DNA from 4 places in the Streptomyces chartreusis genome. Region 3 is predicted to be linked to each of the others. Evidence: riboswitches for the same ligand, from Rfam matches in the RefSeq annotation. Region 3 holds a riboswitch; each other region holds the start of a gene.
The links. A riboswitch is a leader RNA that binds a small molecule or an ion and turns the genes downstream of it on or off. The one in region 3 is predicted to bind cyclic di-AMP.
Positions count from the first base shown of each region.

Region 1: linked by a shared signal. The riboswitch ahead of CP983_RS11370 (M23 family metallopeptidase) and the one ahead of CP983_RS17965 (transglycosylase SLT domain-containing protein) in region 3 are both predicted to bind cyclic di-AMP.
Region 2: linked by a shared signal. The riboswitch ahead of CP983_RS37230 (C40 family peptidase) and the one ahead of CP983_RS17965 (transglycosylase SLT domain-containing protein) in region 3 are both predicted to bind cyclic di-AMP.
Region 4: linked by a shared signal. The riboswitch ahead of CP983_RS06365 (LysM peptidoglycan-binding domain-containing M23 family metallopeptidase) and the one ahead of CP983_RS17965 (transglycosylase SLT domain-containing protein) in region 3 are both predicted to bind cyclic di-AMP.

Region 1 covers NZ_CP023689.1:2,729,484-2,737,159, reverse strand. The annotation lists gene CP983_RS11380 (M16 family metallopeptidase) at 1-553, shown strand, start outside; gene CP983_RS11375 (M16 family metallopeptidase) at 550-1,938, shown strand; cyclic di-AMP (ydaO/yuaA leader) riboswitch at 2,152-2,317, shown strand; gene CP983_RS11370 (M23 family metallopeptidase) at 2,330-3,115, shown strand; gene CP983_RS11365 (GntR family transcriptional regulator) at 3,304-3,999, shown strand; gene CP983_RS11360 (HPr family phosphocarrier protein) at 4,179-4,460, opposite strand; gene CP983_RS11350 (bifunctional acetate--CoA ligase family protein/GNAT family N-acetyltransferase) at 4,639-7,485, shown strand; gene CP983_RS11345 (DUF5998 family protein) at 7,538-7,676, shown strand, end outside.
Region 2 covers NZ_CP023689.1:8,395,045-8,402,720, reverse strand. The annotation lists gene CP983_RS37240 (ATP-dependent Clp protease proteolytic subunit) at 1-182, shown strand, start outside; gene CP983_RS37235 (hypothetical protein) at 190-498, shown strand; cyclic di-AMP (ydaO/yuaA leader) riboswitch at 918-1,050, shown strand; gene CP983_RS37230 (C40 family peptidase) at 1,054-1,527, shown strand; gene CP983_RS37225 (LysE family translocator) at 1,581-2,195, opposite strand; gene CP983_RS37220 (LysR family transcriptional regulator) at 2,304-3,227, shown strand; gene CP983_RS37215 (ATP-binding protein) at 3,232-3,690, opposite strand; gene CP983_RS37210 (helix-turn-helix domain-containing protein) at 3,904-4,773, shown strand; gene CP983_RS37205 (DUF397 domain-containing protein) at 4,783-5,010, shown strand; gene CP983_RS37200 (8-amino-7-oxononanoate synthase) at 5,091-6,218, opposite strand; gene bioB (biotin synthase BioB) at 6,392-7,618, shown strand; gene CP983_RS37190 (adenosylmethionine--8-amino-7-oxononanoate transaminase) at 7,611-7,676, shown strand, end outside.
Region 3 covers NZ_CP023689.1:4,203,674-4,211,349, reverse strand. The annotation lists gene CP983_RS17980 (M56 family metallopeptidase) at 1-836, opposite strand, end outside; gene fahA (fumarylacetoacetase) at 1,185-2,405, opposite strand; gene CP983_RS17970 (HAD family hydrolase) at 2,714-3,544, shown strand; gene CP983_RS17965 (transglycosylase SLT domain-containing protein) at 3,597-4,325, opposite strand; cyclic di-AMP (ydaO/yuaA leader) riboswitch at 4,331-4,499, opposite strand; gene CP983_RS44955 (hypothetical protein) at 4,988-5,110, opposite strand; gene CP983_RS17960 (polyprenyl synthetase family protein) at 5,318-6,328, shown strand; gene CP983_RS17955 (CHRD domain-containing protein) at 6,507-7,523, shown strand.
Region 4 covers NZ_CP023689.1:1,534,107-1,541,782, reverse strand. The annotation lists gene CP983_RS06390 (aspartate aminotransferase family protein) at 1-1,363, shown strand, start outside; gene CP983_RS06385 (helix-turn-helix domain-containing protein) at 1,518-2,150, shown strand; gene CP983_RS06380 (DUF6126 family protein) at 2,147-2,266, shown strand; gene CP983_RS06375 (tyrosine-protein phosphatase) at 2,279-3,076, opposite strand; gene CP983_RS06370 (alpha-galactosidase) at 3,257-5,326, shown strand; cyclic di-AMP (ydaO/yuaA leader) riboswitch at 5,626-5,791, shown strand; gene CP983_RS06365 (LysM peptidoglycan-binding domain-containing M23 family metallopeptidase) at 5,796-6,725, shown strand; gene CP983_RS06360 (SGNH/GDSL hydrolase family protein) at 6,971-7,676, shown strand, end outside.

The DNA.
Region 1 (7,676 bases), 1.5 Mb from region 3:
CGACGCCGCCGACCTGGCGCTGACCGTCCTCGGCGGCGGCGAGTCCTCCCGCCTCTACAACCGCCTCGTGCGCCGCGACCGTACGGCTGTCGCGGCCGGCTTCGGCCTGCTGCGCCTGGCCGGCGCGCCCTCGCTGGGCTGGCTGGACGTGAAGACCTCCGGTGACGTCGAGGTGCCCGTCATCGAGTCGGCCGTCGACGAGGAGCTCGCCCGCTTCGCGCAGGAGGGCCCCACCGCCGAGGAGATGGAGCGCGCGCAGGCCCAGCTGGAGCGCGAGTGGCTGGACCGGCTCGGCACCGTCGCGGGCCGCGCCGACGAACTGTGCCGGTACGCCGTCCTGTTCGGCGACCCGCAGCTGGCGTTCACCGCCGTACAGCGCGTCCTCGAGGTCACCGCCGAGGAGGTCAAGGCCGTCGCCCAGGCCCGGCTGCGCCCCGACAACCGCGCGGTGCTCGTGTACGAGCCGGTCGCCGACGAGGCCGAGGAACTGGAAGCCGCCGCCACCGACGGGGCCGCCCCCGCCACGGACGAGAACGAGGAGTCGGCGCAGTGACCGAGCTCGCCAGCATGGAGTTCCACCCGCAGCCCGAGGCGGGCCAGGCCCGGCCCTGGGCGTTCCCGGCGCCCGAGCGCGGCAAGCTGGACAACGGCCTCACCGTCCTGCACTGCCACCGCCCAGGCCAGCAGGTCGTCGCCGTCGAGGTGCTCCTGGACACGCCCCTGGACGCCGAGCCGAAGGGCCTCGACGGCATCGCCACGATCATGGCGCGTGCCCTGTCCGAGGGCACCGACAAGCACACCGCCGAGGAGTTCGCCGCCGAGCTGGAGCGCTGCGGCGCCACGCTCGACGCCTACGCCGACCACCCCGGCGTCCGGGTCAGCCTGGAAGTGCCCGTCTCCCGCCTGACCAAGGCGCTCGGCCTGCTCGCCGACGCCCTGAGGGCGCCCGCGTTCGAGGACAGCGAGGTCGAGCGCCTGGTGCGCAACCGGCTCGACGAGATCCCGCACGAGCTGGCCAACCCCTCGCGCCGGGCCGCCAAGGAGCTCTCCAAGGAGCTGTTCCCGGCGACGGCGCGCATGTCCCGCCCGCGCCAGGGCACCGAGGAAACCGTCGAGGGCATCGACTCGGCTTCCGTACGCGCCTTCTACGAGCGGCACGTACGCCCTGCCACCTCCACCGTCGTGGTCGTCGGCGACCTCACCGGCGTCGACCTCGACGCCTTGCTCGGCGACACCCTGGGCGCCTGGACCGGCTCGCCGGGCGAGACGCGCGCGGTCCCGCCGGTCGTCGCGGACGACACCGGACGCGTCGTCATCGTCGACCGCCCCGGCGCCGTCCAGACGCAGCTGCTGATCGGCCGCATCGGCCCCGACCGGCACGACCGTGTGTGGCCCGCTCAGGTGCTCGGCACCTACTGCCTCGGCGGCACCCTCACCTCACGCCTGGACAAGGTCCTGCGCGAGGAGAAGGGCTACACCTACGGTGTGCGGGCCTTCGGTCAGGTCCTGCGCTCCGCCCCGGAGGGCACGGGCGCGGCGATGCTCGCCATCAGCGGCTCCGTCGACACCCCGAACACCGGTCCGGCCCTGGACGACCTCTGGAAGGTCCTGCGGGGTGTCGCGGCCGAGGGGCTCACCGACGCCGAGCGGGACTTCGCCGTGCAGAACCTCGTCGGGGTGGCGCCGCTGAAGTACGAGACCGCGGCGTCCGTGGCGAACACGCTGGCCGACCAGGTCGAGCAGCACCTGCCCGACGACTACCAGGCGACGCTGTACCAGCAGCTGGCCGCGACCGGCACGGTCGAGGCCACCGCGGCGGCCGTGAGTGCCTTCCCGGTGGACCGTCTGGTGACGATCCTCGTCGGCGACGCGGCCGAGATCCGGGAGCCCGTCGAGGCCCTCGGCATCGGCGAAGTCAAGGTCGTGGCGGCCGAGTAGAGGACGGGCTCGCGCCGTCCGGCGCCACGCGCGTGCAGAGGCCCTGGTGACCCTTGAGTCACCAGGGCCCCCTTATGCCCGAATTGAGGGAGAGGTTGCCTGTCTGGTCTGTGGGATGCGCTACAAAAGCCGCGATCCGTTTGGGGATTGAAAGACGCCGCGTTTAGCGTCTTCCGGGCTGTCCGTCAGGCAGTGCGCCGCGCCCGCGGCACCGGACAGCCATCGCCGAGTCCCCGTAAGGCGCGAGCCTGGGGAGCCGGGGACCCACCCGTAGTCCCTGGGGTGAATCGGACGCCCGCGCGAGTCGCGAGGGGGCCCGTAGGAGACCTTCCTGCTCCGAACCCGTCAGCTAACCCGGTAGGCGAGAGGGAAGGAAAGGACCAGCCACTTCATGGCGTTCACCTGCGCCACGGGGAAGAACCGCCCCACCGGGAAGCACCGTAGGCCCGGCCGGTTCGAGCGCACCACCGCCCGCGCGGCCGGAGTCGCCGCGCTCACCGCCACCGGAGTCGTCGGCACTCTGGCCGCCCCCGCGCTCGCCGCCGAGCCCGCCGCGGAGCAGACCGGCCTCATACCCGTCATCTCCGTCGAGAACTCCATCGCGGCCCAGATCGACGCCCAGGCCATCGCCCAGGAGCGGGCCGCCGCGGAGGCCGCCGCCGCGAAGAAGGCCGCTCAGGAGGCCGCCCGCGAGAAGGCGGCCGCGAAGGCGAAGGCGGAGCGTGAGGCCAAGGAACGCGCCGCCCGCGAGGCCGAGCGCAAGCGCCTGCTGTCGTACGTCTCCCCGATCGCCGGCTCGTACGTCTCCACCGGCTACAAGTCCGGCGGCGCCGTCTGGTCCTCCGGCAGCCACACCGGCGTCGACTTCCACGCCGCCAGCGGCACCTCCGTCCACGCGGTCGGCTCCGGCACCGTCGTCGAGGCCGGCTGGGGCGGGGCGTACGGCAACAACATCGTGATCAAGATGAACGACGGCACGTACACGCAGTACGGCCACCTGTCGTCCATCGGCGTCTCGGTCGGCCAGACCGTCACCCCCGGCCAGCAGATAGGCCTGTCCGGCGCCACCGGCAACGTCACCGGGCCGCACCTGCACTTCGAGGCCCGCACGACGCCGGAGTACGGCTCCGACATCGACCCCGTCGCCTATCTGCGCGGGCACGGCGTGAACGTCTGACGCCACCGCCGCGCACCCTCGAAGCCCCGGCTCCCCGAGCCGGGGCTTTCGTTGTTTCCGGACGTTACGCTGACCAAAAAATATCCATGGATTCCGGCTCGCCGTCGGAAATTCCGGCCGATTGCAATAGAGTCCTCGAGAACACGTCATTCGTCGACGTTTCACGGGGATTAAGGCGGAGGTCGGTCATGCGTATTCCGGCGCACTCGGTGTGCACGGCGATCCGGGACGACATCGTCGCCGGTGTCTACGAGCGCGGCAGCCGGCTCACCGAGGAACTGCTCGCCCGCCGCTACGGCGTCTCCCGTGTCCCCGTGCGCGAGGCCCTGCGCACCCTGGAGGCGGAGGGCTTCGTGGTGACCCGGCGCCACGCGGGCGCGTGCGTCGCCGAACCGACCGAGCAGGAGGCCGCCGACCTGCTGGAGATGCGCGGCCTGCTGGAACCCCTGGGCGCCTCCCGGGCCGCCCAGCGGCGCACCGAGGCCCATCTGAAGGTCCTGCGCGGCCTGGTCAGGCTGGGGCAGGAGCGGGCCAGGCGCGGGAACAGCGACGATCTGCGCTCCCTGGGCAGCTGGTTCCACGAGACGCTCGCCCAGTCCACCGGCAGCCCCGCCCTGACCTCGATACTGGCTCAGCTACGGCACAAGATCGCCTGGATGTACGCCGTGGAGGCGCCCGCCGATCCCGTGGAGTCCTGGACCGAGCACGGCGCGATCGTGGACGCGGTGGCGCGCGGCGACGGCGAACGCGCCCGCGCGATCACCGCCCTGCACACCGAGCGCTCCCTCGCCGCGCACCGTCTGAGGTTCGGCACGGGCGGCGAGCGCGCGGACCGTGTGAGGAATTCGCAACATCCCGTAAACATGCCGAGCCTGCGGCATTAACACAGGCGCCGTATACAAAGAGAAGATATTCGGCGGCGGGGAATTTTCGCTGCCCTTTTTCGGATGCGTCACCGCCGTGCGTTGAATTCCGTCGGCGCCTTCCCGAAAACAGCGAAGCCGCGCCCGCCGGAAAGGCGGACGCGGCTTCACCGTTCGATCGGGATACCCGCTCAGGTCATTCAGACCGTCTCGGGCAGCTCCTCGAGTCCCTCGGAGACGAGCTTTGCCAGACGGTCGAGGGCGGCGTCCGCACCCTCGGCGTCGGAGGCGAGGACGATCTCCTCGCCGCCCTGGGCGCCCAGGCCCAGGACGGCCAGCATGGAGGCCGCGTTGACGGGGTTGCCGTCAGCCTTGGCGATCGTCACCGGGATACCTGCGGCCGTGGCGGCCCGGACGAAGATGGAAGCGGGGCGGGCGTGAAGGCCCTCGGCCCAGCCGACGTTGACGCGGCGCTCAGCCATGTGATGCTGCCCTTCGGTGTTCAGGGTTGTCTAGACCAGTTTCCCGCACCCGTGAAGCAGGCCGGGAGGGACAAAACACCCTCCCGTGGTGACCGTGGGGTCGCGGCCTCGACCCCACGTGACTTCCTCCACAGACTGCCTCGCGCCGTTGTCGTACGCGAGCCGTAATCTGGGCCCCATGCAGAGCGCCTCGGACAGGCACGAGTACCCCGCCCACTGGGAAGCCGACGTGGTGCTGCGCGACGGCGGCACCGCGCGCATCCGCCCCATCACCGTTGATGACGCCGAGCGCCTGGTCAGCTTCTACGAGCAGGTGTCGGACGAGTCGAAGTACTACCGCTTCTTCGCGCCCTACCCGCGACTGTCCGCGAAGGACGTCCACCGCTTCACGCACCACGACTTTGTGGACCGGGTGGGACTCGCGGCCACGATCGGCGGCGAGTTCATCGCCACCGTACGCTACGACCGGATCGGCGCCGACGGAATGCCCGCGTCCGCACCGGCCGACGAGGCCGAGGTCGCCTTCCTCGTCCAGGACGCCCACCAGGGGCGCGGCGTCGCCTCCGCCCTCCTCGAACACATCGCCGCGGTCGCCCGCGAACGCGACATCCGCCGGTTCGCCGCCGAGGTGCTGCCCGCCAACACCAAGATGATCAAGGTGTTCACGGACGCCGGGTACACCCAGAAGCGCAGCTTCGAGGACGGCGTCGTCCGTCTGGAGTTCGACCTGGAGCCGACCGACCGCTCGCTCGCCGTGCAGTACGCGCGCGAGCAGCGCGCCGAGGCCCACTCCGTACGGCGGCTGCTGGTGCCCGGCTCCGTCGCCGTCATCGGCACCGGCCGCACCCCCGGCGGCGTCGGCCGCGGCGTACTCGGCAACATCAGGGACGCCGGGTTCACGGGCCGGCTGTACGCCGTGAACAAGGCGTTCCCCGAGGACCTCAAGGAACTCGACGGGGTGCCCGCGCACCGCTCCGTGCGGGACATCGAGGAGCAGGTCGACCTCGCGGTGGTCGCCGTGCCGGCCGAGTACGTCCCCGACGTGGTCACCGAGTGCGGCGAGCACGGCGTACAGGGCCTGGTCGTGCTGTCCGCCGGATACGCCGAGAGCGGGCCCGACGGACGCGAGCGCCAGCGCGAACTCGTCCGGCACGCGCGCACGTACGGCATGCGCATCATCGGCCCGAACGCCTTCGGGATCATCAACACCGCCGACGACGTACGGCTGAACGCCTCACTGGCCCCCGAGATGCCGAGGCCGGGCCGGATCGGCCTCTTCGCGCAGTCCGGCGCCATCGGGATCGCCCTGCTGTCCCGGCTGCACCGGCGCGGCGGCGGGGTCACCGGCGTCACCGGCATCTCGACCTTCGTCTCCTCCGGCAACCGCGCCGACGTCTCCGGCAACGACGTCCTCCAGTACTGGTACGACGACCCGGACACCGACGTCGTCCTCATGTACCTGGAGTCCATCGGCAACCCGCGCAAGTTCACCCGCCTCGCCCGGCGCACGGCGGCCGCGAAGCCGCTGGTCGTGGTGCAGGGCGCGCGGCACGGGGGAGCGGCGCCGCAGGGCCACACCGTGCGGGTCACCCGGCTCCCGCACACCACCGTCTCCGCGCTGCTGCGGCAGGCAGGCGTGATCCGCGTCGACACCATCACCGAGCTGGTGGACGCGGGACTGCTGCTCGCGCGCCAGCCCCTGCCGACCGGACCGCGGGTGGCGATCCTCGGGAACTCCGAGTCGCTGGGCCTGCTGACGTACGACGCCTGTCTGTCCGAGGGCCTGCGGCCGCTGCCGCCGCTGGACCTGACGACCGCGGCGTCGGCCGCCGACTTCCACGAGGCGCTCGCGCGCGCCCTCGCCGACGACACCTGCGACGCGGTCGTCGTCACCGCGATACCGGCGATCGGCGACGCGACGACCGGGGACGCCGAGCTGGCGCAGGCCCTGAGCTCGGCGGCCGAGCGGGTGCCGGGCAAGCCCGTCCTGGTGGTGCACGTGGAGCTCGGAGGGCTCGCGGAGGCCCTGTCCGCGGCGGCGAGCACCGCGCCCCGGGCCGGTACGACGGCGCCCCGCACCCCGGGCCGCGACCACCCCTTCCGCCCGCTGGACTTCCCGGCCGAACCACTGCCCGAACCGACGGACACCGACGGGACCACCCCTCGCCTCATCCCTGCCTACCCGGCCGCCGAGCGTGCCGTCCGCGCCCTCGGCGAAGCCGTGAAGTACGCCCAGTGGCGGCGCGACGCGGCCGAGCCCGGCAAGGTCCCCGAGTACGAGGACATCGACGAGAAGGGCGCCGCCCGGCTGATCGACGGCCTGCTCGCGCGCGGGCAGGGGCTCACGCTCGGCACGGACGAGACCTGCGACCTGCTCGGCAAGTACGGCATCGAGGTGCACCGCGCCCTGCACGCCCCCACCCCCGACGCGGCCGTCGACGCCGCCCGCACCCTCGGCTACCCCGTCGCCCTCAAGGCCACCGCCCCGCACCTGCGCCACCGTGCCGACCTCGGCGGCGTCCGGCTCGACCTCGCGGACGAGGAGCAACTGCGACGGGCGTACACCGAGTTGACCGAGCTGTTCGGCAGGCCGGAGGAGCTCAGGCCGGTCGTGCAGACCATGGCACCGCGCGGCGTCGACACCGTCGTACGGGCCGTGATCGACCCGGCGGCCGGCGCCGTGCTGTCCTTCGGGCTCGCCGGAGCCGCCTCCCAGTTGCTCGGCGACATGGCGCACCGGCTGATCCCGGTCACCGACCGCGACGCCACCTCGATCGTCCGGTCCATCCGCACGGCACCGCTCCTGTTCGGCTGGCGCGGCTCCACGCCCGTCGACACCCCCGCCCTGGAGGAGCTGCTGGTGCGGGTGTCGCGGCTCGTCGACGACCACCCGGAGGTGGTCGCGGTCACCCTGGAGCCGGTCGTGGTCGCCACGCACGGTCTGAGCGTGCTCGGCGCCTCCGTCCGCCTCGCCCTGCCGCCCGCCCGCGACGACCTCGGGCCGAGGACCCTGCCGACGTACTGAGACCGCCGCGAGCGGTGCCTCGCAGTCAGTGCACCCCCGTAGGATGGGCGTCATGGCCAAGACCAGTACGACGACCCAGGGGCTGCGAGCGGCGATCGAGCGCAGCGGCTACTACCCGGCCCTCGTGGCCGAGGCGGTGGAGGCCGCCGTGGGCGGCGAGCCCATCCGGTCGTACCTGGTCCACCAGGAGA
Region 2 (7,676 bases), 4.2 Mb from region 3:
CGCGGGTGCGGGCCCGGCTGGAGGAGATGCTCGCCCGGCACACCGGACGCACCCGCGAGCAGGTGGCCGAGGACATCGAACGGGACAAGATCCTCACCGCCCAAGAGGCGCTGGAGTACGGACTGGTGGACCGGATCATCCCCAGCCGCAAGGAGACGCTCGCTCCGCCCACGGGGCGGTGACCGGCCGGTGCTGCCACCCGAATTGCCGCCGCTGCCCGCGTTGACGCGGGCGGAGGGCGAGTTGATCGACCGTTATCTGGACGTCGTGGACCTGCTCGGCCGGATCAACCCTGCGCACCACGGCGACACCTATCGCGGGCTGCGGGCCGCCCAGGCGCTCGTGAGCAGGGCGACCGAGCTGCGGGACGCGCTGGCGCTGATGCACCAGCGCGGTGAGACGGAGCTGCACGCTCCCACGCTGGCGCGTGCGTTGCGCGTGCTGGACGGCGAGCGCCGCACGGCTCGCGTCACGGTGCCCCCGCGCTCCGACAGTTGACGACCCCTACAGCCGGATTCCGGGCGCCCCGGCCCACTGCCGAGGCGTCCGGAACGGAGTTGAAACGGACCGAACGGCGTACCCCCTTTCGGCGTAGTCGGCCCTCCTTCCGTGCGGCCGTCAGGGTTGCGCAACAGGCATGACCGGCAGACGGAATCACGCGCTCCGCCCCTGGTCCGGGACTCCTCGGGTGCCTGGACACTCACCCGAACGGGGGGTCACCCACCCGAACGGGTGAGTGGTGAGTAACACCACAAACCCCCGATTCCGTTGGGTATTTCGCTCATCCGTGCGTCAAGATCCCTGTCTGACGACAAGCCCCCGCCACAGCGGCGGGGCGGTCCGGGCGGACGCCGAGTCCTGCCGCCGCCCGGATGACCGGTCGACAGGAGTGGATCGGCAGGAGTGGAGGACCCGAGCAAGACGGGTCGCCGGAGCGGACGTTCGTTCGATCCGAGCAACCCTTGGGGTGAAGCCGCGGCAACGCGGCCGGGCAACTTCGCCAGCCCGAATCCGACAGGTCATCCTTCTCAGGCGGCTGACGAAGGGTTGCGCATGACTGCGCTCAATCGTGTCCCGTCGCTCATGGTCCGGGCCGGTACGGCTTCGGCTCTCACCATCGCCGCAGTGGGCGGCTCGATAGTGGCACCCGGCTTCACGTCCGAGGCCGAGGCAGCCACGCCGGCGTCGAAGGCACTTCAGGTCGCGGCCTCCAAGAAGGGCTCCCCGTACCGGTGGGGCGCCACGGGCCCGAACCGGTTCGACTGCTCGGGGCTCACGCTGTATTCGTTCAAGAAGGCGGGCAAGAAGCTGCCCCGCACGGCTGCCCAGCAGTACAACAAGACCCGCCACATCTCGGCCAAGAACCGCAAGGCCGGGGACCTGGTGTTCTTCCACTCGGGGTCGTACGTCTACCACGTCGGCATCTACGCCGGGAAGGGAAAGATCTGGCACTCCCCGAAGACCGGGGACGTGGTCAAGCTTCAGAAGATCTGGACCAGGAGCGTCTGGTACGGCCGGGTCAAGTGACCTGCCCGGGGGCGGTGGCGGCACCCTGACGCGCCGTCACCGCCCTCGGGGCCTCACAGGGCGAGCAGCGGCCCCGCGAGCAGGGCCGCGCCGAAGGCCGTCAGTGCGGCGCCGGTGGCGACCGTGACCGCACGTGCGGCGCGCGGCCGGCGCAGCCATCTGCCGAGCCGGTCCACCAGCAGGGCGACCACCTGGAACCACACCAGGGCGATGGCCAGCACGATCATGGCCAGCAGCAGTGTCCGGGGCAGGGCCGGAGCGCCCGCGGGCACGAACTGCGGCAGCACGCTGAGGAACGTGAGGGACGCCTTCGGGTTGAGGGCGTTGGTCACGAAGCCCTGTCGCAGTGGCCGCGCGGTGGACTCCTCGCGCGTGTCAACGACTTCGGTGGGCCGCTGCCGCAGGGTCTGCACGCCCAGGTACAGCACATAGACGCCGCCGACCAGCTGGAGCGCGCGGAACAGCGCCGGTACGGCGGCCAGGACCGCCGCCACGCCGACGACCGCCATCGTCACGTGCACCAGCAGCCCCGCGCCGATCCCGAGCGCACAGGCGATGCCGGCCCGGCGGGAGACGAGGGCGTTGCGTACGACGACGGTGAAGTCGGCCCCGGGCATGGCGACCAGGCCGGCGGAGACACCGGTGAAGGCGATGAGCTGAGCGTCCATGGACCCCAGCGTGCCGCCCGCAAGCCTTCAGTAGGTATTTCGAATATTCTGGCAATCCCTAAAGCACTTCTTAAGGCAGATGCGTGACCGACGCGGAGGGAGGGCCGCATGTACGACCCGGTCCGGCTCGCCGCCCTGGTGGCGGTCGCGGAGGCCGGCTCGATCACCCGCGCCGCCGAACGGCTGGGGTACACCACGCCCGCGCTCTCCCAGCAGCTGGCCAAGCTGGAGCGCGAGGCGGGCACGGCCCTTCTGGTACGGCATCACAGGGGCACGCGGCTGACGGGTGCGGGTGAGCTGCTGGTGGCCCGGGCGCGGCGGGTGCTCGACGAGCTGGACCGGGCCCGGCACGAGCTGGCCCGGCTGACCGGCCTGTCCGGCGGCACGCTGCGGCTCGGCACCTTCCAGACGGCCGGCATCCATCTGCTGCCGCCGGCCCTGAGCGCCTTCCGCCGGGCGCATCCGGACGTGGAGCTGACGGTCGCCGACTACGAACCGTCGGCCGGTGTCGCCGCGGTGGCGGCGGGCGAGGTCGATCTGGCGCTGACGCACACCTACGAGCCCGCGGAACCGGCCCCGCTGCCCGCGTCGGTGGGCGTCGAGCCGATCCTCGTCGAGGAACTGGTCCTGGTGTCCGCGCCGGGCCATGTGCTCACCAGCGGCGCCACGCGGCTGCCGCTGACCGAGCTGGCCGGGCAGCCGCTGATCAGCATGGCGCCGGACGCTCCGGCTCGGCGGGGTGTGGAGGCGGCGCTGACCGAGGCGGGGGCCATGCCGTCGGTGCTGGTGGCGACGCCGGGGTATCTGCTGGTGTGCGCCCTGGCCAGTGCGGGGCTCGGAGTCGCGGTCGTACCGGAGATGGTGGCGCGCACGTCGGTCGCTCCGGTGGGGGTGCGCGCGCTGGAAGGCGGGCGGTTGCGCCGTACGATCTCGGTCGCCTACCGCGGCGACGAGGCGGCTCCCGCCGCGGACGCCTTCCGGGCTCTGCTGCGCGGCACGTTCGCCCGCTCCGGGCAGCCGCTGCAGCCGTGAAGGGTCAGGACTCCTGCGGTCCCGCTGCGGCGACCGGTTCGGCGGGGACCGTCCACGGCAGTTCGATGGAGACGGTCTTGCCGCCCTCGCGGGTGGGGCGCACTCTCAGCTTGCCGCCGCATTCCGCGGTCAGCCAGCGGATGATCACCATGCCGCGTCCGTTGTCCTGCTGCACGGCGGCCGGCAGCCGCTTGGGGAAACGCGGATGGCTGTCGGTGACACCGATGCGCAGGTGTTCGTCACGGTCGAGCGCGAGGTCCACCGTGAAGGTGGGTGACTGGCCGAGGGTGTGCTGTACGGCGTTGGTGGTGAGTTCGGAGACGATCAGGCGGATGGTGTCGGCCACTTCCGTGTCCGGTGGCAGGCCCCATTCGGCGAGGGTGGTGAGCACGTAGGCCCGGGCCGCGGAGACCGAGGCGGGATCGCTCGGCAGAGTGACGGATGCTTCCAGGTGATCTGCCATGGCGACGTCGTCCCTTTCCCACGGGACCGTAGTCCGACACGGAGCGGATGGTTCGAGTACGGTCCCGGACTGGTGCTTCGTCGCCAGACTGCCATTACCGCACCCGTCACGGGTGGCGATCCACCAAGATATGCATATATCTGTCGCTCGAAGCGGTGAACTCTGCGACGGCAGACCGTATTTGGGTGGCTCGGTTGGAGTAAGGAGTAGCCCATGCAGCACGGTCCCGCGGTACGCCGCCGGAAACTGGGCGCGGAACTGCGTGCGTTACGCACCGGGGCGGGGCTCACCAGCGGTGAGGCGGCCCGGCTGGCGGGCTGGCATCAATCCAAGGTGAGCCGGATCGAAACCGGCGCCAGCGGGGTGAAACCGGCCGATGTGCGGTTACTGCTCGACGTCTACGGCGTGGAGGACGCCCAACTGCGGGAGCTGCTGGTGGTGTTGGCGGGCTCCGACGAGGGCGGCGGCCGGCATCACTGGTGGCACGCGTACCGCGGAGTACTGCCGCCGACGTACCGGGACTTCATCAGCCTGGAGTCCCAGGCGAGGGCGATGCGCACGCTGGAGACGTCGGTGGTGCCCGGCCTGCTCCAGACGCCCGAGTACGCCCGGGCGGTGACCCGGGCCGCCGTCGGCGGGCTCGACGGCGACACCGACGACCGCCTCGACGCGCTGGTCGCGGTGCGTCTGGCCAGGCAGGACGTGCTGCGCGCGGATCCGCCGCTGAAGCTGAGCGCGGTGCTGGACGAGGCGGTGCTGCGCCGGGAGATCGGCGGGCCCGAGGTGATGGCGCGGCAGCTGAGCCGGCTGATGGAGGCGGCCCGGCTGCCCCAAGTCCGTCTTCAGGTGCTGCCGTTCAGGGCCGGCGAGCATGTCGGCATCACTGGCCCTTTCGTTATCTTCTCATTTTCGAGCACTTCTGATCTGGATGTGGTTGTTCTCGACCACTTGACGAGTAGCCTCTACCTCGAACGGAAAGAAGACCTCCAGGCCTACACGGAGGCCTTCAACACCCTTCGGATCCACGCCCTTTCGCCCGAGGAATCGTTGGATTACATCGCCGCGCTAGGTGGCGGTGTGTAAGGAGGCACCATGACAGCATTGCCTCGGAACCTCATGTCCAGCACCGAACTGCCAGGTGCACGGTGGTTGCGCAGCAGCTACAGCACCGGTGCGAACAACTGCGTCGAGACGGCACGGCCGCACTCCGGTCCCTGGACCGGGCTGCTCGCGGTGCGCGACTCCAAGGACCCGGCCGGCCCCGCGCTGCTCTTCTCCCCCGAGAGCTGGGCGGGTTTCACGGCCGCGCTCCAGTCCTGACCACCCTGATCGGTCCGATCAACCCTGATCGATTCTGATCAGTTCCATCCGATGTGCGAGCAGGGCCGTGTCACGCCGACTCATGGTCGTGTCTCGCCGATCACTCGAACAGCGCGCTCGATCTCGGCCTCGGAGAGGTCCGCGCGGGCGGTCAGCCTCAGCCGTGAGATGCCGTCGGGGACGGAGGGAGGACGGAAACAGCCCACGGCGAGGCCCGCCGCACGGCACTCGGCCGCCCAGCGCACGGCCTTCTCCGGGGACGGGGCGCGCACGGAGACGACCGCGGCGTCCGGACGTACCGCCTCCAGGCCCGCGGCGGTCAGCCGCGCGTGGAGTTCACGTGCCACCGCGCCCGCCCGCGCCGCCCGCTCCGGTTCACGGCGCAGCAACCTGAGCGCCGCCAGGGCCGCGCCCGCGGACGCCGGGGCGAGCCCCGTGTCGAAGATGAACGTCCGCGCGGTGTTGACGAGGTGCTCGATCACCCGCGCGGGACCGAGGACGGCGCCGCCCTGACTGCCGAGGGACTTGGACAGCGTGACGGTGACGACGACGTCGTCCGCCCCCGCGAGCCCCGCCGCCCGCGCCGCGCCGCGCCCGCCGTCACCCAGGACGCCCAGGCCGTGGGCGTCGTCGACCAGCAGGCCTGCACCGCGCTCCCGGCACGCCTCGGCGTACTCGGCCAGCGGGGCCGCGTCGCCGTCGACCGAGAAGACGGTGTCGGACACGACGACGGCCGTGCCCTCGTGCGTGTGCAGCGCCTTGCGCACCGCCTCCGGCTCGGAGTGCGGGACGACCTGGGTGGTGCCCCGGGCCAGCCGGCAGCCGTCGATGAGCGAGGCGTGGTTGCCGGCGTCCGACACGATCAGCGAGCCGTGCGGCGCCAGCGCGGTGACCGCGGCGAGGTTGGCCGCGTAGCCCGACGAGAGGACCAGCGCGGCCTCGAAGCCGCAGAAGTCGGCCAGCTCGCGCTCCAGCTCGGCGTGCAGTTCCGTCGTCCCCGTGACGAGCCGGGAGCCGGTCGCGCCGCCGCCCCAGGTGCGCGAGGCGCGCGCCGCGCCCTCGGTGACCTCCGAATGGCGGGCCAGGCCCAGATAGTCGTTGCTCGCGAGATCGAGGAGGGGTGATTCGGCGGGCCGGGGGCGCAGGGTCCGTACGAGCCCGGCGCGGCGGCGCAGCTCCGCCTGCTCGTCGATCCAGCCGAACGCCATGGTTCCTCCGGGGCTTTGGTGAGCGGTACGCAGACGTCGCTTTTGTAGGCAGTGGACAGACCCTAGCCGTACGGCGGCCCGCCCACGGTGTGGCAATACCCACACATCGAAACGACAGGGTTGTGCAAACTCACCTTGGCTCGGACGCCCTCCGTACGTCAGGATCAGCTCCCATGGACCTGCTGAACACGCTGGTGGACAAGGGGCTTCGGCGCGAGCTGCCGACCCGCGAGGAAGCCTTGGCCGTCCTCGCCACTTCCGACGACGACCTGCTCGATGTGGTGGCCGCGGCCGGCAAGGTGCGCCGGCACTGGTTCGGCCGACGGGTGAAACTCAACTATCTGGTCAACCTGAAGTCGGGCCTGTGCCCCGAGGACTGCTCCTACTGTTCGCAGCGCCTCGGCTCCACCACCGGCATCCTGAAGTACACCTGGCTCAAGCCGGACCAGGCCTCCCAGGCCGCCGCCGCCGGATTGGCGGGTGGCGCCAAGCGGGTGTGTCTGGTGGCGTCCGGGCGCGGCCCGACCGACCGTGACGTGGACCGGGTCTCCGAGACCATCAGGACCATCAAGGACCAGAACGAGGGCGTCGAGGTGTGCGCCTGCCTCGGCCTGCTGTCCGACGGCCAGGCGGAGCGGCTGCGCGACGCTGGCGCCGACGCGTACAACCACAACCTCAACACGTCCGAGGGGACGTACGGGGACATCACGACCACGCACACCTACGCCGACCGTGTCGACACCGTGCAGAAGGCGCACGGGGCCGGGCTGTCCGCGTGCTCCGGTCTCATCGCCGGCATGGGCGAGAGCGACGAGGACCTGGTCGACGTCGTCTACTCGCTGCGCGAGCTGGACCCGGACTCGGTGCCGGTCAACTTCCTGATCCCGGTCGAGGGCACCCCGCTGGCCAAGGAGTGGAACCTCACCCCGCAGCGGTGCCTCAGGATCCTGGCGATGGTTCGGTTCGTGTGCCCGGACGTCGAGGTGCGCATCGCCGGTGGCCGCGAGGTCCACCTGCGCACCATGCAGCCGCTCGCCCTGAACCTGGCCAACTCGATCTTCCTCGGTGACTACCTCACGACCGAGGGCCAGGCGGGCAAGGCCGACCTGGAGATGATCGCCGACGCCGGCTTCGTGGTGGAGGGCACCGACCAGGTGACGCTGCCCGAGCACCGGACGGAGACGGCCGGGGGCGGCTGCGGTTCGCACGAGGCCGCCGGTTGCGGTTCGCACGACAGCGCGGGCTGCGGGTCGCACGAGGGCGCCGGGTGCGGGTCGCACGAGGGGGGCGGTGTGTGCGGTACGCCCGCCGCCGCTGCCGCTCCGGCCGGCGAGCCGCGCACCGACCTGGTCGCCGTACGCCGCCGGGGCGCCGGAACGGACCTCGCGCCCAATGCCTGACCCGCTCACCGTGCCCGGCCTGACCGTGCCCGAGCTGCTGGAACTCGACCGGCGGCAT
Region 3 (7,676 bases):
CGGGGTGGGGGCTGGAGGAGGCGGTCGACGCGTTCGCCCAGGAGGCGGTGGGTGGACGCGCAGGACAGGACGCCCCGGTGCTGGTTGAGCTCGATCAGGGCCAGGGCCGTCGTCAGGTGACCGCAGCGGCGGGACGCCGTGTCGTCGGCGGCCAGTTCGACCAGGCGGTGGGTCTGGTCGCAGAAGTGGGCGAACAACGGGATGCGGGGGAATCCGGTGGCGAGCGCGGTGGAGAGGTGCAGCAGCCAGTCGTGGCGGGCGCGGGCATGGCCCCGCTCGTGGGTGAGGACGGCATCCAACTGGTGGTCGGTCAGGCGGTGCAGGGCACCGGTGGTGACGATGAGCTGGGCCGGGCTGCCGGGCATCCACCAGGCGTCCGGGTACTCGTCCTCCAGCACCAGCAGCGGGCCGCGCGCCGAGCCCAGGCCCGCGGGCAGGTCGGGGGCGCGTTCGCGCAGGTGGGCCCTGGCCACGCCACGTCGCCGGCGGGCCTCGACGGTCTCGCGGGCCAGCATCGCGGTCGTCCAGGCCGCACCGCAGGCCAGCAGCAGCGTGAGGGCGGCGGCCCAGGCGGGCGCGGCCGAGAGGTCGTACGCCTCCGTCACCGACGGCGGAGCCGGAGCGAAGAGCTGGGCGCGCACCGTGCCGAAGACCGCGGCCGTGCCCAGGGACAGGGCCGTCAGGCAGCACAGCAGGACGGTGGCGACCATGCACTGCCACACCCAGAGCGCGACCACAGGTTCCCGTTCGGGCCAGGTGGCCCGGGTCAGTGCTCGGGGGACGGGTACGGCGGCCGTCAGGGCGACGATGCTCAACAGGAGCATGCAGACGGTCATGCCTTGGTCTCCGGATCCTGGGCAGGAAGATGCGCGGGCGGCCGTGCAGGGCGGCGGGCCGCGAACGCCGGACACGGCTCGCATCCCACCGCCAGTCAGTATGACGGTGACCGCCGGCGGAGTCAGGGGGAAGGACGCGCCGAATGCGCGCCCCGGACGACCGTACGGCCGGGGCGCCGGTGCCGTCGCCGCTGACGCGAAACGTCCTGCGGAATCAGCGAGTTGGCCCCGACCTCGACAAGCGAGTGAGCACCGGCCTCGACTTCGGCCCCGGCCGCCGTCCCGGCCCCGGCCGCCGTCCCGGTGTCGGCCCCGCTCCCGGTCCGGGCCGCCCTCCCCGCCTCGCCGTCACCCCGCCGCGATGCGCCCCGTGACCTCGCCCAGTCCCACCCGGACCCCGCCGGGCCCCGGTGCCCAGGCGGACAGGGTCACCACGTCGCCGTCCTCCAGGAACGTCCGCTTGCCGTCGGGGAGTTCGAGCGGGTCGCGGCCGTTCCAGGTCAGCTCCAGCAGTGAGCCGCGTTCGCCTTCCGTCGGGCCGCTGACCGTGCCGGAGCCGTACAGGTCGCCGGTGCGCAGCGAGGCGCCGTTCACCGTCATATGGGCGAGCTGCTGGGCGGCGGTCCAGTACATGGTGGAGAAGGGCGGCTCGGAGATCACGTGGCCGTTGACGGCCACCGAGATACGCAGGTCGTAGCCGCCGGGTTCGGTCTCGGAGCCGGAGTCGTCCAGGTACGGCAGCAGGGGGTGGGTGCGCTGCGGCGGTGCCACCCGCGCGTCGTCCAGGGCGTCCAGCGGGGTGATCCACGCCGACACCGACGTGGTGAACGACTTGCCGAGGAAGGGGCCGAGGGGGACGTACTCCCAGGCCTGGATGTCGCGTGCCGACCAGTCGTTGAGCAGGCACAGGCCGAAGACGTGCTCCCGGTAGTCGCCCAGCGCCACCGGCTCGCCCATCCGCGACGGCGTGCCGACCACGAAGCCGACCTCGGCCTCGATGTCGAGCCGGATCGACGGGCCGAAGACCGGCGCCGGGTCGGTGGGGGCCTTGCGCTGGCCCGACGGACGTACGACATCCGTGCCGGACACGACCACGGTGCCGGAGCGGCCGTGGTAACCGATCGGCAGGTGCTTCCAGTTGGGGGTGAGGGAGTCCTCGGCGTCGGGGCGGAAGATCTGGCCGACGTTCCGGGCGTGGTTCTCGGAGGCGTAGAAGTCGACGTAGTCGGCGACCTGGAAGGGGAGGTGCAGGGTCACCGAGGACAGGGGGTGGAAGAGGTCGCGGACGACCTCCTGGTGCGCGGGCACGGTCACCCATGCCGTCAGCGCGCGCCGTACGTCCGACCAGGTGGTGCGGCCGGCGGCGAGCAGCGGGTTCAGGGAGTCCTGGGCGAGCAGCGGGGCGTAGGGCGAGCCGAGGGCCTGGGCGGCCCTGCCCGCGTCGAGGACGTGATCGCCGAGCCGGACGCCGACCCGTCGTGCGGAGTCCGAGCCGGGGAGGGAGAAGACACCGTACGGAAGGTTGTGCGTGCCGAAGGGGTCGCCCTCGGGGAGATCGAAGGGGGGCATGGGGTGCTGCCTCACTCTCATACGCTCCGTATGCCATGTGGTCGGTCGGGCCACACGTTACGTGTGAGCCGCCTGCCTTGGGCAGTGCAAAAAACCGCGTCGCGGGGACCGGTGGAACGGCGGCTCGTCACCCCCGGCGGGGCCCCGGGCGTAGCGCACGGCCACGTCGGAGTGAAATCACAGGGGCAGGAAGGCAGTTGTGCGCGCAATAGCACAAATGGAACCGGAACAGGTGTCAACACATGTGAACCCAGCAGCCGTCCGGTTCAGGTCGAGTCGATGGGGCTTCCTGTCCGTATTCTCTGATCATGGCCCCACCCATCGCATATTCACTCATCGCCACTGACCTGGACGGGACGCTGCTCCGCGGTGACGACACGCTGTCCGACCGTACCCTCGACGCGCTCGGGCGGGTGGTGGCGGCCGGTGCTCAACACCTCGTCGTCACGGGGCGGCCGGCGCCCAGAGTGCGGCCGCTGCTCGACATCCTGGGCAGTACGGGGCTCGCGGTGTGCGGGCAGGGCGCGCAGCTGTACGACGCCGGCGCGGACCGTCTGCTGTGGTCCGTGACGCTGGACCGGGAGCTGGCGGAGACCGCGCTCGGCAAGATCGAGGCCGAGGTGGGGCAGGTGTACGCGGCCGTCGACCAGGACGGCGTCGACGGGCTCACGCTCATCGAGCCGGGGTATCTGATGCCGCACCCCACGCTGCCCGCCGTACGCGTCAGGCGCCGCGACGACCTGTGGTGCGAGCCGATCAGCAAGGTGCTGCTGCGCCACCCGACTCTGTCGGACGACGAGTTGGCGGCGACGGCGCGTGCGGTGGTCGGTTCGCTGGCGACGGTCACCATGTCGGGGCCCGGCACCGTCGAACTCCAGCCATGCGGCATCACCAAGGCGACCGGACTCGCGCTCGCCGCCGAGCATCTCGGCCTCGGCCCGCGCGAGACGATCGCCTTCGGGGACATGCCCAACGACATCCCCATGTTCGACTGGGCCGCCCGTGGGGTCGCGATGGCCAACGCGCACCCCGAACTCAAGGCGGTCGCCGACGAGATCACGGCCTCGAACGAGGACGACGGCATCGCCGTCGTCCTGGAGGGACTGTTCGCGGACACCCTGACGCGTATCACCCGGTAAGGGGTGATACGCGTCGATGGGTGGCTCGCTGCTCCCCGTAGGGCCGCTGCTTCTAGTAGGGCCCGTTCACGTTGTCGATCGAGCCGTAGCGGTCGGCCGCGTAGTTGCACGCGGCCACGATGTTCGCGACGGGGTTGTAGGGGTCGTACACGGTCCCCGGCACGTGGTAGGCCGCGAAGGTGGGGTCGATGACCTGGAGGAGGCCCTTGGACGGGGTGCCGGCCACGGCGTTGGAGTCCCAGTTGTTGATGGCCAGCGGGTTGCCGGACGACTCACGCATGATGTTGCGGTGAATGCCCTCGTACGAACCCGGGATTCCGTTCTGTCCCATGATGTCCAGGGCGTTGCGGATCCAGCCGTCGAGGTTGTCCGGGAACGTCTTCACGGAGGACTGGGTGGCCTGCGCGACGGAGGACTTCTTGGCGGGCGCGGCGGCCTTGGAGGCCGTCTTGCCCGGCGTGCTGACCTTCTTGGTCGCCCGGACCTTCAGGTCGGTGCCCGGGTGGATCAGCCGGGGGTCGTCGCCGATGGCCTTGCGGTTGTCCTTGTAGAGCTGCTTCCAGCCGCCCTGGGAGTCGTAGCGGTCGGCGATGCCGTAGAGCGTGTCGCCCTTCTTGGTGGTGTACGCGACGGAGCCGACCTTCGCCGTCGCGGGCTCGGCGGCGGTTGCGGCGGTCGCGCCCAGGAGGGGGAGGGCGAGAGCGGCGGTGCTGGTTCCGGCGATGACGGCACGGCGGGTGAGCGGGGTGGTGCGGGGGCGGCGGTGCTTGCCTCGGGGCATGGCGCTGTTCCTCTCCGACGCCTGCGAGGTGAGCTGTCGGGTTCGGGCGGGAGATGCCCGGCCGGGCCACCGTGCGGCAGCGCGACTTCACCCCTAGCCGGGCCGGCGCGCCATGAAGGCGTCCGGTCCGGCGGCTTACCTGGGTCCCCCGCTCCTGCCGTGCGTTTGTGAGTTACGTGGGTGGATGACTCGGGCGGCGGCAGGATTAGGCGTCCGCCCGACGAGCGGGAACGTATGCGAGAGCACATGCCCGGAACAAGTGCCGTCGTCACCTGTAGGGCAGTTTGACCTTGGTCTGAGGCGAATGAGGCGCTTGATCCTTTGCGGTTGTTAATCCTCAACTTGCTTTCGGGGCAAGGCGGGAAGGGATGCTGTCGGAGGGGTGTGTCGACGGGCGTGAGTGACCCAACTCACTGGCAGGCGCAAGAGCGGCAAATCGGGCAATGGCTCCAACTCGCCTTTATCCGGCTGTCCGTGGAGTCCGTTTTTCCCGTGCTGGACGGAAAAGCGCGCCTTCGCCCTGCGTGCGGACCGCCTCGCGATGATCTCCGTTCCGTCCAACGTGCGTGCGCGCAAGGGGAGTTCCGTCGCGCCATGGCCAGCGCTTCCGGGCGCATATGTCGACCCTGAGGGTGGAACCTCGTGCGCGGTGCGAGTCGTTGTCATGGCAGTCCTCCGTCCGGCCGGCGGAGGGTGTGATCGGTGAGCCGGCCGTCGACGGGGGAGGTCAGATGGGTGAGGGCGGCCGGGACGGCCGGGACGGCGGCGGGGCCGGTTCGGGACACGGCTCGCTACTTCCGTATAAGTCGATCGATATCCGGCCTTATCAGGTGATCAAAAACATACCGGCCGTGATCCGATACCGCCCGTGGTGGACGGGTGGGCGGCATCGGTGATCGAAACCTGACCGGATACGCTGACTTGAGTGATGGCAGCGACCTATCGACAAACCGTGTAACAGCCAGTGGACACCAGCAGACAGGAGACCCCTCGTGACCGTCGTCGGGCCGTTCGGGCTGAGCGTGCGGGACCAGGCTCTGGAAGCCGATGTCCAGGCCGGATTGGCGGCTGTCGAGGAGGGATTGCTCGAAGCCACCAAGAGTGAGGTCCCCTTCATCACCGAGGCCGCCCAGCATCTGGTGCGGGCGGGTGGGAAGCGGTTCCGGCCGCTGCTGGTGATGCTCGCGGCCCAGTTCGGGGACCCGTACGCGCCGGGGGTCGTCCCCTCGGCCGTCGTCGTCGAGCTCACCCATCTGGCCACGCTGTACCACGACGACGTGATGGACGAGGCGGCCGTACGGCGCGGGGTCGACAGCGCGAACGCCCGCTGGGGGAACTCCGTCGCCGTGCTGACCGGCGACTTCCTCTTCGCGCGGGCCTCGCACATCCTCGCCGACCTCGGGCCCGAGGCGGTCCGGGTGCAGGCCGAGGCGTTCGAGCGGCTGGTCACCGGGCAGATCCTGGAGACGGCGGGGCCGCAGGACGGGCGCGACCCCGTGGATCACTATCTGGACGTGCTCAGCGGGAAGACCGGCTCGCTGGTGGCGGTCTCGTGCCGGTTCGGGGCGATGATGTCGGGCGCCGACGAGACGGTCGTCGACGTGCTGACCCAGTACGGGGAGCGGCTGGGCGTCGCCTTCCAGCTGGCGGACGACGTGCTGGACATCGCGAGCGACTCGCACGAGTCCGGCAAGACGCCGGGCACGGATCTGCGCGAGGGCATCGCGACCATGCCGGTGCTGCGGCTCCAGGAGCGTGCCGCGCGGCTGGGGCTGGCCGAGGACATCGCGCTGCGCGAGCTGCTGGAGTCCGACCTGAGCGACGACGCGCGGCTGGCGGAGGCGCTTGCCGGGCTCCGCGAGCACCCGGCGCTGGAGCAGGCGCGACGGGACACCGTCAGGTACGCGGAGGAGGCGCGGGCCGCGCTGGCGCCGCTGCCGGACATGGACGCGAAGGCCGCGCTGATGGAGCTGTGCGACGCGGTGGTGCACCGGGCGGGCTGAGGATCGGCCGCCCCCAGTCGGATCGGCCATCCCCTCTCGGATCGGCCACCCCCACTCGGTACGTGACGCACGTCACAAGCCTGGACTGAGTCCAAACTAAGATCCGCTCCGTATGAATGCCCAGAAGCTGACGCAGGGGGCGTCAGCTGCATTACGGGGAGAAAACAGAATCATGGGCATGAAGACGACGTTCTCGAAGCGCCGCAACAGCCTGATCGTCACCGCCGTCGCGGTGGCCGCCGCCGGTGGTGTCGCCGCCGCGGTGATTCCCGCCTTCGCCGCCGGAGGTGACCGCGCCGACCACGCGGGCCACGCCGGAAGCGACACGCAGGGGATCGTGAGCCAGAGCGGGACCGCCCGCGGCACCGGCGGCAGCGGGGGCACGATCCTCGCGGCCTCCCTCCGCGGGGCCAACGAGGTGCCCGTCGAGGGCGGGCCCGCCGTCGGGGACAAGGACGGCGCCGCTCTGGAGTTCGTGAAGGTCAAGGGCGACAAGGTGTCCGTCGCCGTCACCTGGCGCGGCACCGGCCGGCCGACCGCCCTCCACATCCACCAGGGCGCCAAGGGCACCAACGGCGGCATCAAGATCGACTTCGGCGGCCTGCTCGGCAGGAGCAAGGGGCACAGCGTCACCGGCACCGTCGAGGTGAAGGACCCCGCCCTGCTCAACACCCTCAAGAACGACCCGAGTTCCTTCTACGCCAACCTCCACACGGCCGAGTTCCCGGGCGGCGCGGTGCGGGGGCAGCTCCACAAGGTCACCGTCGCCGGGTTCGACTTCCGCGACGCGCTCGACAACTTCCAGGCCTCCGTCGTCAAGGGCAAGCAGATCTACGAGTGCAAGCCGGCCGACGGCGGCGGGTACGCGTTCGCCCAGCGGGACGTCAGCGCCGTGCTCGGCGGCCGTATCGCGCACTCCTTCGTGGCGCCCAACTCCGGTACGCCGCAGTGGATCGCACGGGACGGCAGCGCGGTGACGGGGTCCGTCATCTCCAGGACCCCGAACGGCGAGAAGAACATCCCCGAGCTCGACCTGAAGGCCACTCAGTCCGGCAAGCACCACGGGCTGCTCGCCGACACCGCCGAGATCCTGCGGCTGAACACCGTCGGCGGAGTGGCCCCGACCGGATCCTGCACGCCCGGCGCGATCGTCGGTGTGCCGTACCAGGCGGACTACGTGTTCATCAACGGCTGATCGGCGGCCGCGGCGGCCTGAACGGCCGTCCGCGCGGCGCCCACCCGGCGGCGTTCTCCCCGTCGACCCCTACGGGTCGGGGGAGGCGCCGCCTCCGTGTGTCATACCGCAGGTGTACACGGAGTTGGCTCCGGAGGCTGACGAATCTCCCTG
Region 4 (7,676 bases), 2.7 Mb from region 3:
CAGGCTCCTCGCCGAGCGCGGAGCCGAGCGCTACGAGCTGCACACGAAGTACCTCAACCACCAGCTCCCGCGCATGCTGCACACCATCGGCTTCGACAAGGTCTACGAGCGGGCCGAGGGCGCCTACTTCTGGGACGCGGACGGCGAGGACCACCTGGACATGCTCGCCGGGTTCGGGGTGATGGGCCTGGGGCGCCACCACCCCGTCGTCCGCAAGGCGCTGCACGACGTCCTCGACGCCCAGCTCGCCGACCTGACCCGCTTCGACTGCCAGCCGCTGCCCGGGCTGCTGGCGGAGCGGCTCCTCACCCACAGCCCGCACCTGGACCGGGTGTTCTTCGGCAACAGCGGGACGGAGGCGGTGGAGACCGCTCTGAAGTTCGCGCGGTTCGTCACGGGCAGGCCGCGGGTGCTGTACTGCGACCACGCCTTCCACGGGCTGACCACGGGCTCCCTGTCCGTCAACGGCGAGTCCGGCTTCCGCGACGGCTTCGCCCCGCTGCTCCCGGACACGGCCGTGCCGCTCGGCGATCTCGACGCCCTGGCCCGGGAGCTGAAGAAGGGCGACGTAGCCGCCCTGATCGTCGAACCGATCCAGGGCAAGGGCGTGCACGAGGCCCCGCCCGGCTATCTGCGGGCCGCCCAGGAGCTGCTGCACAAGCACAAGGCGCTGCTCATCGCCGACGAGGTGCAGACGGGCCTTGGCCGCACCGGCGACTTCTACGCCTACCAGCACGAGGAGGGCGTCGAGCCGGACCTGGTGTGCGTCGCCAAGGCGCTCTCCGGGGGCTATGTGCCGGTGGGGGCCACCCTCGGCAAGGACTGGATCTTCAAGAAGGTCTACTCGTCCATGGACCGGGTGCTCGTGCACTCGGCGAGCTTCGGGTCCAACGCGCAGGCCATGGCGGCCGGGCTCGCCGTGCTGTCCGTCATGGAGAACGAGCAGATCGTTGCGAACGCGCGGGCGACCGGGGAGCAGCTGCGGTCGCGGCTCGCGGCGCTGGTCGGCAAGTACGAGCTGCTCGCCGACGTCCGCGGCCGGGGCCTGATGATCGGCATCGAGTTCGGCCGTCCCGACTCGCTGAAGCTGCGCGGCCGCTGGACCATGCTCCAGGCGGCCCGCAAGGGACTGTTCGCGCAGATGGTCGTCGTCCCGCTGCTGCGCAGGCACCGGATCCTCACCCAGGTCTCCGGCGATCACCTGGAGGTGATCAAGCTGATCCCGCCGCTGATCATCGGCGAGCGGGAGGTGGACCGGTTCGTCGACGCCTTCACCGAGGTGATGGACGACGCGCACAGCGGGGGCGGGCTGATGTGGGACTTCGGCAAGACGTTGATCAAGCAGGCGGTCGCCAACCGGTGAGGGCGGGGTAGGCACGCCGCGGGTTCGGTCGTCCCTGTGAGGGCCCCGTCGTCCCTGTGAAGGGCAGGGTCGGACTCTCGGCTCGTGTTCCGCCTGGTTTGCCTCTGAGGCAAGAAATTTGCCGCAGAGGCAAACCTGCGGCTGAATGGGGAGCATGAGCTCTCCCGAGACCTCGCCCGAGGGGGAGGCGGAAGTGCCGGCCGAGGCACTCCCCGTCGTCGCGCCCCAGCTCCGGGCCCTGCGCCGGCGCGCCGCCCTCACCCTGGAGGCCGCGGCCCGCTCCGCCGGGCTGTCACCGGCCCACCTCTCCCGGCTGGAGACCGGGCAACGCCAGCCCTCGCTGCCGATGCTGCTCGCGCTCGCCCGCATCTACGGTACGACGGTTTCCGAACTGCTCGGCGAGTCGGTCGCCGACCGGGACGCCGTCGTGCGCTCCGCCGACATGGAACCGACCGCCGCCGGCGGATGGACGTACTGGCAGGCCGGCGCCCCCGGACGCGGGATGCAGGCCCTGCGCGTCCATGTGCCGCACGGCTCGCAGGGCGACATGGTGCGGGTGCATCCCGGCGAGGAGTGGCTCTACGTCCTCGAAGGACGGCTGCGGCTGCGCCTCGGGGACACCACGCACCGGCTCGCGCCCGGAGACAGCGCGCACTTCGATTCGCTCACCCCGCACCGCATCGCCGCCCTGGACCCGGGCGGGGTGGAGCTGCTGTTCGTCCACACGTTGTTGCAGAGCCCCACGGCCACCCTGTGCCTGGGCCCCACCCCTGGAGAGACGCCATGAGCAACATCGAGGAGAAGTTCCCGCGTGCCCTGTGGGTGCGGCTCATCATCTACATCGCGGTGGGGCACGTCTTCGCCGCCTTCGTCTACTTCCTGTTCGAGGCGGGCGCGAAGTAGCCGGACGCGGCGTCAGTCGAGCAGCCGCTCCCGCAGCCGGTCCCGGGACTCGGGGCTCAGCCGCAGACCCTGCTCCAGATAGGTGTCGACGCCGCCCCACGTCTCCTCGATGGTCTCGAAGGCAGCCGTCAGATACTCGGCCCGCGCGTCGAACAGCGGGCTGAGCAGCTCCATCACCTCGGGTGAGTAGGCGGAGGCGTCGCTGCCGTTGCGCCGCACCTTGTAGCGGCGGTGCTTGGCGTTGGACTCCAGGTAGTCGGCGACGATGGCCTCACGCTCGACGCCGAGGGCCAGCAGTGTCACGGCAATGGACAGACCCGCGCGGTCCTTGCCGGCCGCGCAGTGCATCAGCGCCGGGATGCTGTCCTCGGCGAGCGAGTGCAGCACCTGGGAGTGCTCGCCGGTGCGCTCCTTGATGATCGAGCGGTAGGAGACGATCATCCGGTTCGCGCCCTTGCCGTCCGACAGGATCCCGCGCAGCTGGTCGAGGTCGCCGTCCCGGACCATCTTCCAGAACTCCGCGCCGTCCGCCGGGTCGGAGAGCGGCAGGTTGACGTTGCGCACACCTGGCAGCGCGACGTCCGGTCCTTCGAGCTTCTGGTCGGCGGCGTTGCGGAAGTCGAAGATCGTGTGCAGCCCCAGCGTGCCGAGGAAGTCGGCGTCCTCGGCCGTCGCGTGCGCGAGGTGGCCGCTGCGGAACAGCACTCCGTGCCGCACCCGTCGTCCGTCCACGGTGGGCAGGCCGCCCACATCACGGAAGTTGCGAACGCCCGCCAGTTCGGGCTCGGTAGACGGGATCTGCTGCGTCACGGGGGCTCCTCCCAGTCAGCCCCGGCGGCGCGGCTCGGCGATGCGGCCGACGGGGTGCGCTCTCGACCATACGACATGGATTCCTGAGGCAATGAGTTGTCCACAGGCGTTGCCTCGGAGCCTCGCGGCCCTTGATGATGTTGGTACTTGATCGCACCTGTTCGTCTCTGTGGGGGCTTGATGCTGGAGATCTCCGACAACGGCCGTACGTGGCTCCTCTCCGGGCCGACCAGCAGTTACGCCCTCCACCTGACCGGCGGCGACGAACTGCTGCACCTCCACTGGGGACCGCGGATCGGACTCGCCGACGCCGAGGCCCTCGCCGTGCGCCCGCTGCCGGAGTACTGGCCCTTCGAGTCCCCGCTCGACGGACGCGAGGAGTACCCCGTCGAGGGCGGCCCCCGCTTCGTGCGGCCCGCCCTGTCCGTGCGCACCGACGAGCGGCGCGGCACCGAGTGGAACTTCGAGCGCCACGACTCCGAGGGTGACGAACTGCGGTTGCGCTTCCGTGACGGCGGACTGAACGTCACGCTGCACTACCGGATGCGCGGGGACGTCGTCGAGCGCTGGGTGACCCTGGACAACCGGGGGGCCGACCTGGAACTGCTGCGCGCCGACTCCGCGGCCTGGACCCTGCCCGACCGGGAGGGCTGGCGGCTGTCGCAGCTGCACGGCCGCTGGGGCGCCGAGTCACGGCTTGCGCAGGCCCCGCTCACCTACGGCGAGAAGGTCATCGGCAGCCGCCGCGGGCACACCGGACACCAGCACCTGCCGTGGGTCGCGCTCGACACGGACGCCACCGAGGAGCGTGGCGAGGTCTACGGCTGCGCCCTCGGCTGGTCCGGGTCCTGGCGGATCGCCGTGGCCCAACTCCCGGACGCGCGCGTGCAGGTCGCCGGCGGCGCCGGGTACGACGACTCGGGCCTGCTGCGGCTGACCGCGGGGGAGACCTTCACCACGCCCGTCTTCGCCGGCCTCTGGAGCGACGGCGGCTTCGGCGGGGCGAGCCGCGCCTGGCACGCGTACCAGCGCGCGTATGTGATCCCGGACGCCGATCAGGACCGGCCGGTGCTGTTCAACTCCTGGGAAGCGACCGAGTTCGACATCTCCGAGGAGCAGCAGAGCCTCCTCGCGCGGCGGGCCGCGGCCATCGGCGTCGAGCTGTTCGTGGTCGACGACGGCTGGTTCGGGACGCGCACCAGCGACCGCGCCGGGCTCGGCGACTGGACGCCCAACCCCGACCGCTTCCCCTCCGGCCTCAAGCCGCTCGCCGAGTACGTGCACGCGCTCGGCATGCAGTTCGGCATCTGGGTCGAGCCGGAAATGGTCAATCCTGACAGTGAGCTGTATCGCGCACATCCTGATTGGATTCAGTATCAATCGGGACGAAAGCGGACGGAATTTCGCAATCAGCTGGTGCTGAACCTCGCCCGCGACGACGTCCGGGAGTACCTCTGGGAGCGGCTCGACGGGCTGCTCTCCAGCGCTCCGATCGACTATGTGAAGTGGGACTTCAACCGCTGCTTCAGCGACGCCGGCTGGCCCGGTGAGGCGTATCCGCAGCGCCTGTGGGTCGACCATGTGCGTGCCCTGTACGACCTGCTGGACCGGCTGCGCGCCGCTCACCCCGGCGTCGCCTTCGAGTCCTGCTCGGGCGGCGGCGGGCGCATCGACCTCGGCGTGCTCGGCCGTACGGACCAGGTGTGGACCTCGGACAACACCGACCCGCTCGACCGGCTCGCCATCCAGCACGGCTTCAGCCAGATCCACCCGGCCCGGGCCATGGCCGCCTGGGTCACCGACAGCCCGAACGCCATGCTCAACCACCGTGCCAGCTCGCTGCGCTTCCGCTTCGTGAGCGCGATGGCCGGGGTGCTCGGGGTCGGCGGCGACCTCGCGCGGTGGACCGAGGAGGAGCTCGCCGAGGCCGGGGAGTGGGTGACGCTCTACAAGGAGATCCGGCCCCTGGTGCAGCGCGGCGACCTGTACCGGTTGCGGCCTCCGCGGGGCGGGCTGAGCGCGGTGCAGTACGTGCTCGGGGGCGAAACGGTCGTTCTGGCCTGGCTCCAGGCGCAGAGCTACGGCGAGCCTCTTCCGGCGCTCCGGCTGCGGGGTCTGGATCCGACAGCTGCGTATCAATGCCTTGAAACGGGCGAAATTCACCGAGGGGCCGTATTGGTGCATCACGGACTGCGGGCCGGCTTGAAGGGTGACCTCGATGCGGCAGTTATTCGCCTCCGTCGCATCTAGGTGATCTGTCCGAATTGGCGTCTTCATTCCAACTCGCTCTGCAATAAAGAAAGCTGGAGCAGTGTCACGTGAGGAGCGTCATAGCCGTGACGGTGCGTCGCCCGTCATGTCCACGTAATTCATAGGCTTTTCAAGGGGCTTTGAGTCGGACGACAGTCCCATATTTCACGCACGGTGACGGCTAATTCCCACAAGGGATCAACAGGAACGCATTCGGACGGAACCTCTCACTTGTTCCCATGCGTCTTCCTCGCTTACGTTCGCCACCAATCCGGACGGACGCCCAATCCTGCCGCCGCTCGGATTCCGCGCAAACTCACCCGTGCACGGCAGGAGCGGGGGACCCACAGGTACAACCGCCTGTTCCGGTCTCCGGAACGGCTAGGGGTCAAGTCGCGCCACGGCGCGGCCGGGCATCTCCAGCCCGCACCCGACAGCTCACCTCGCAGGCGCCGGAGAGGAATTCGTCATGCCCGCGAAGGGTAAGCATCGCCGTCCGAAGTCCCTGCGCTTCACCCGCTCCATCGCCGTCGCCGGAACCGGTGGCGCCGCTCTCGCTCTTCCCCTCATGGGAGCCACCGGCGCCCACGCCGCTCCCTCGCAGTCCGTTTCGGAAAAGGCCGTTCAGTCCCTTCCGATCGCCGGCCAGAAGGCCGCCGACAAGAAGGCCGCCCAGAAGAAGGCGGACGTGCGGACCTATTCGGTGAAGGTCGGCGATTACCTTTCGAAGATCGCCGACGAGCAGAACGTCAGCGGTGGCTGGAAGAAGCTCTACGCCGACAACCGTGAGGCCGTCGGCTCCGACCCGTCGCTGATCCACCCGGGTCTCAAGCTCGCCGTCGGCGGCAAGAAGGCCGCGACGACCGCCCCCAAGTCGTCGCCCTCCAAGCCCTCTTCGGCGTCCAAGTCGTCCGCGAAGGACTCGTCCGCCGCGAAGCCCGCCGCGCCGAAGAAGGCGACCGCGGCCGCCGAGACCACCAGCACCGTCAACGGCTTCTCCGCCCCGCTGTCCGGCGCCTCCCTCGGCACCGGCTACAAGGTCGCGGGCAGCATGTGGTCCAGCGGCTACCACACCGGCGTCGACTTCGCCGCCGCCACCGGCACCCCGCTGAAGGCGGTCGGCGCGGGCACCGTCGTCTCGGCCGGCTGGGGCGGCGCGTACGGCAACCAGGTCGTCATCCAGCTCGCCGACGGTTACTACGCCCAGTACGCCCACCTGTCCTCGCTCTCGGTCTCCAGCGGCCAGACCGTGACCGCGGGCCAGCAGATCGGCCTCTCCGGCGCGACCGGCAACGTCACCGGCCCGCACCTGCACTTCGAGATCCGCACCACGCCGGACTACGGCTCGGACGTGGACCCGGTCGCCTACCTGCGCGCCAAGGGTGTCGCCATCGGCTGACGCGGCGCCACGCCAGAACCACCTGCCTGACACACGGCCGAAGGCCGGACCCCGATCCCCGGGTCCGGCCTTCGGTATGTTGCGCCCACAACACCCCTGTTCAAAGGGTTATTCCACGTTTGGTGAACACTTTAGGAGTGGCTTATCTCACCGATCGTCAACCCTTTCCTACGGTCGCGTAGGTCACATTCGAAGGTGAATCATGGGCCGATGTGGCAGACGATTCGAAGAGTGACAGCAGTGCAGTGATCGGGTCGTACGTTGCGGTGGGGGACAGCTTCACCGAGGGCGTCGGCGACCCCGGCCCCGACGGCGCGTTCGTCGGCTGGGCCGACCGGTTCGCGGTCCTGCTCGCGGACCGGCGCCCCGAGGGCGACTTCAACTACACGAACCTCGCCGTACGCGGCAAACTGCTCGACCAGATCATCGAGTACCAGCTCCCGAAGGCCGCCGAACTGGCCCCGGACCTGGTCTCGTTCTGTGCGGGCGGCAACGACATCATCCGACCCGGAACCGACCCAGACGAGGTCGCCGAGCGCTTCGAGCGGGCGATCGTCCGGCTCACCTCGGCCGTCGGCACCGTCATGGTGACGACCGGCTTCGACACCCGCGGCGTGCCCGTGCTGAAGCATCTGCGCGGCAAGATCGCCACGTACAACGGACATGTGCGGGCCATCGCCGACCGGTACGGCTGTCCGGTGCTCGACCTGTGGTCCCTGAAGACCGTTCAGGACCGCCGCGCCTGGGACGACGACCGGCTCCACCTTTCTCCCGAGGGGCACACGCGCGTGGCGCTCCGCGCGGGCCAGGTCCTCGGCCTGGAGATCCCCGCCGACCCGGACCAGCCCTGGCCGCCGCTCCCGCCCCGCGGCACCCTCGAGGTCCGCCGGGACGACGTCCACTGGGCACGCGAGTACCTGGTGCCGTGGATCGGCCGGCGACTGCGCGGCG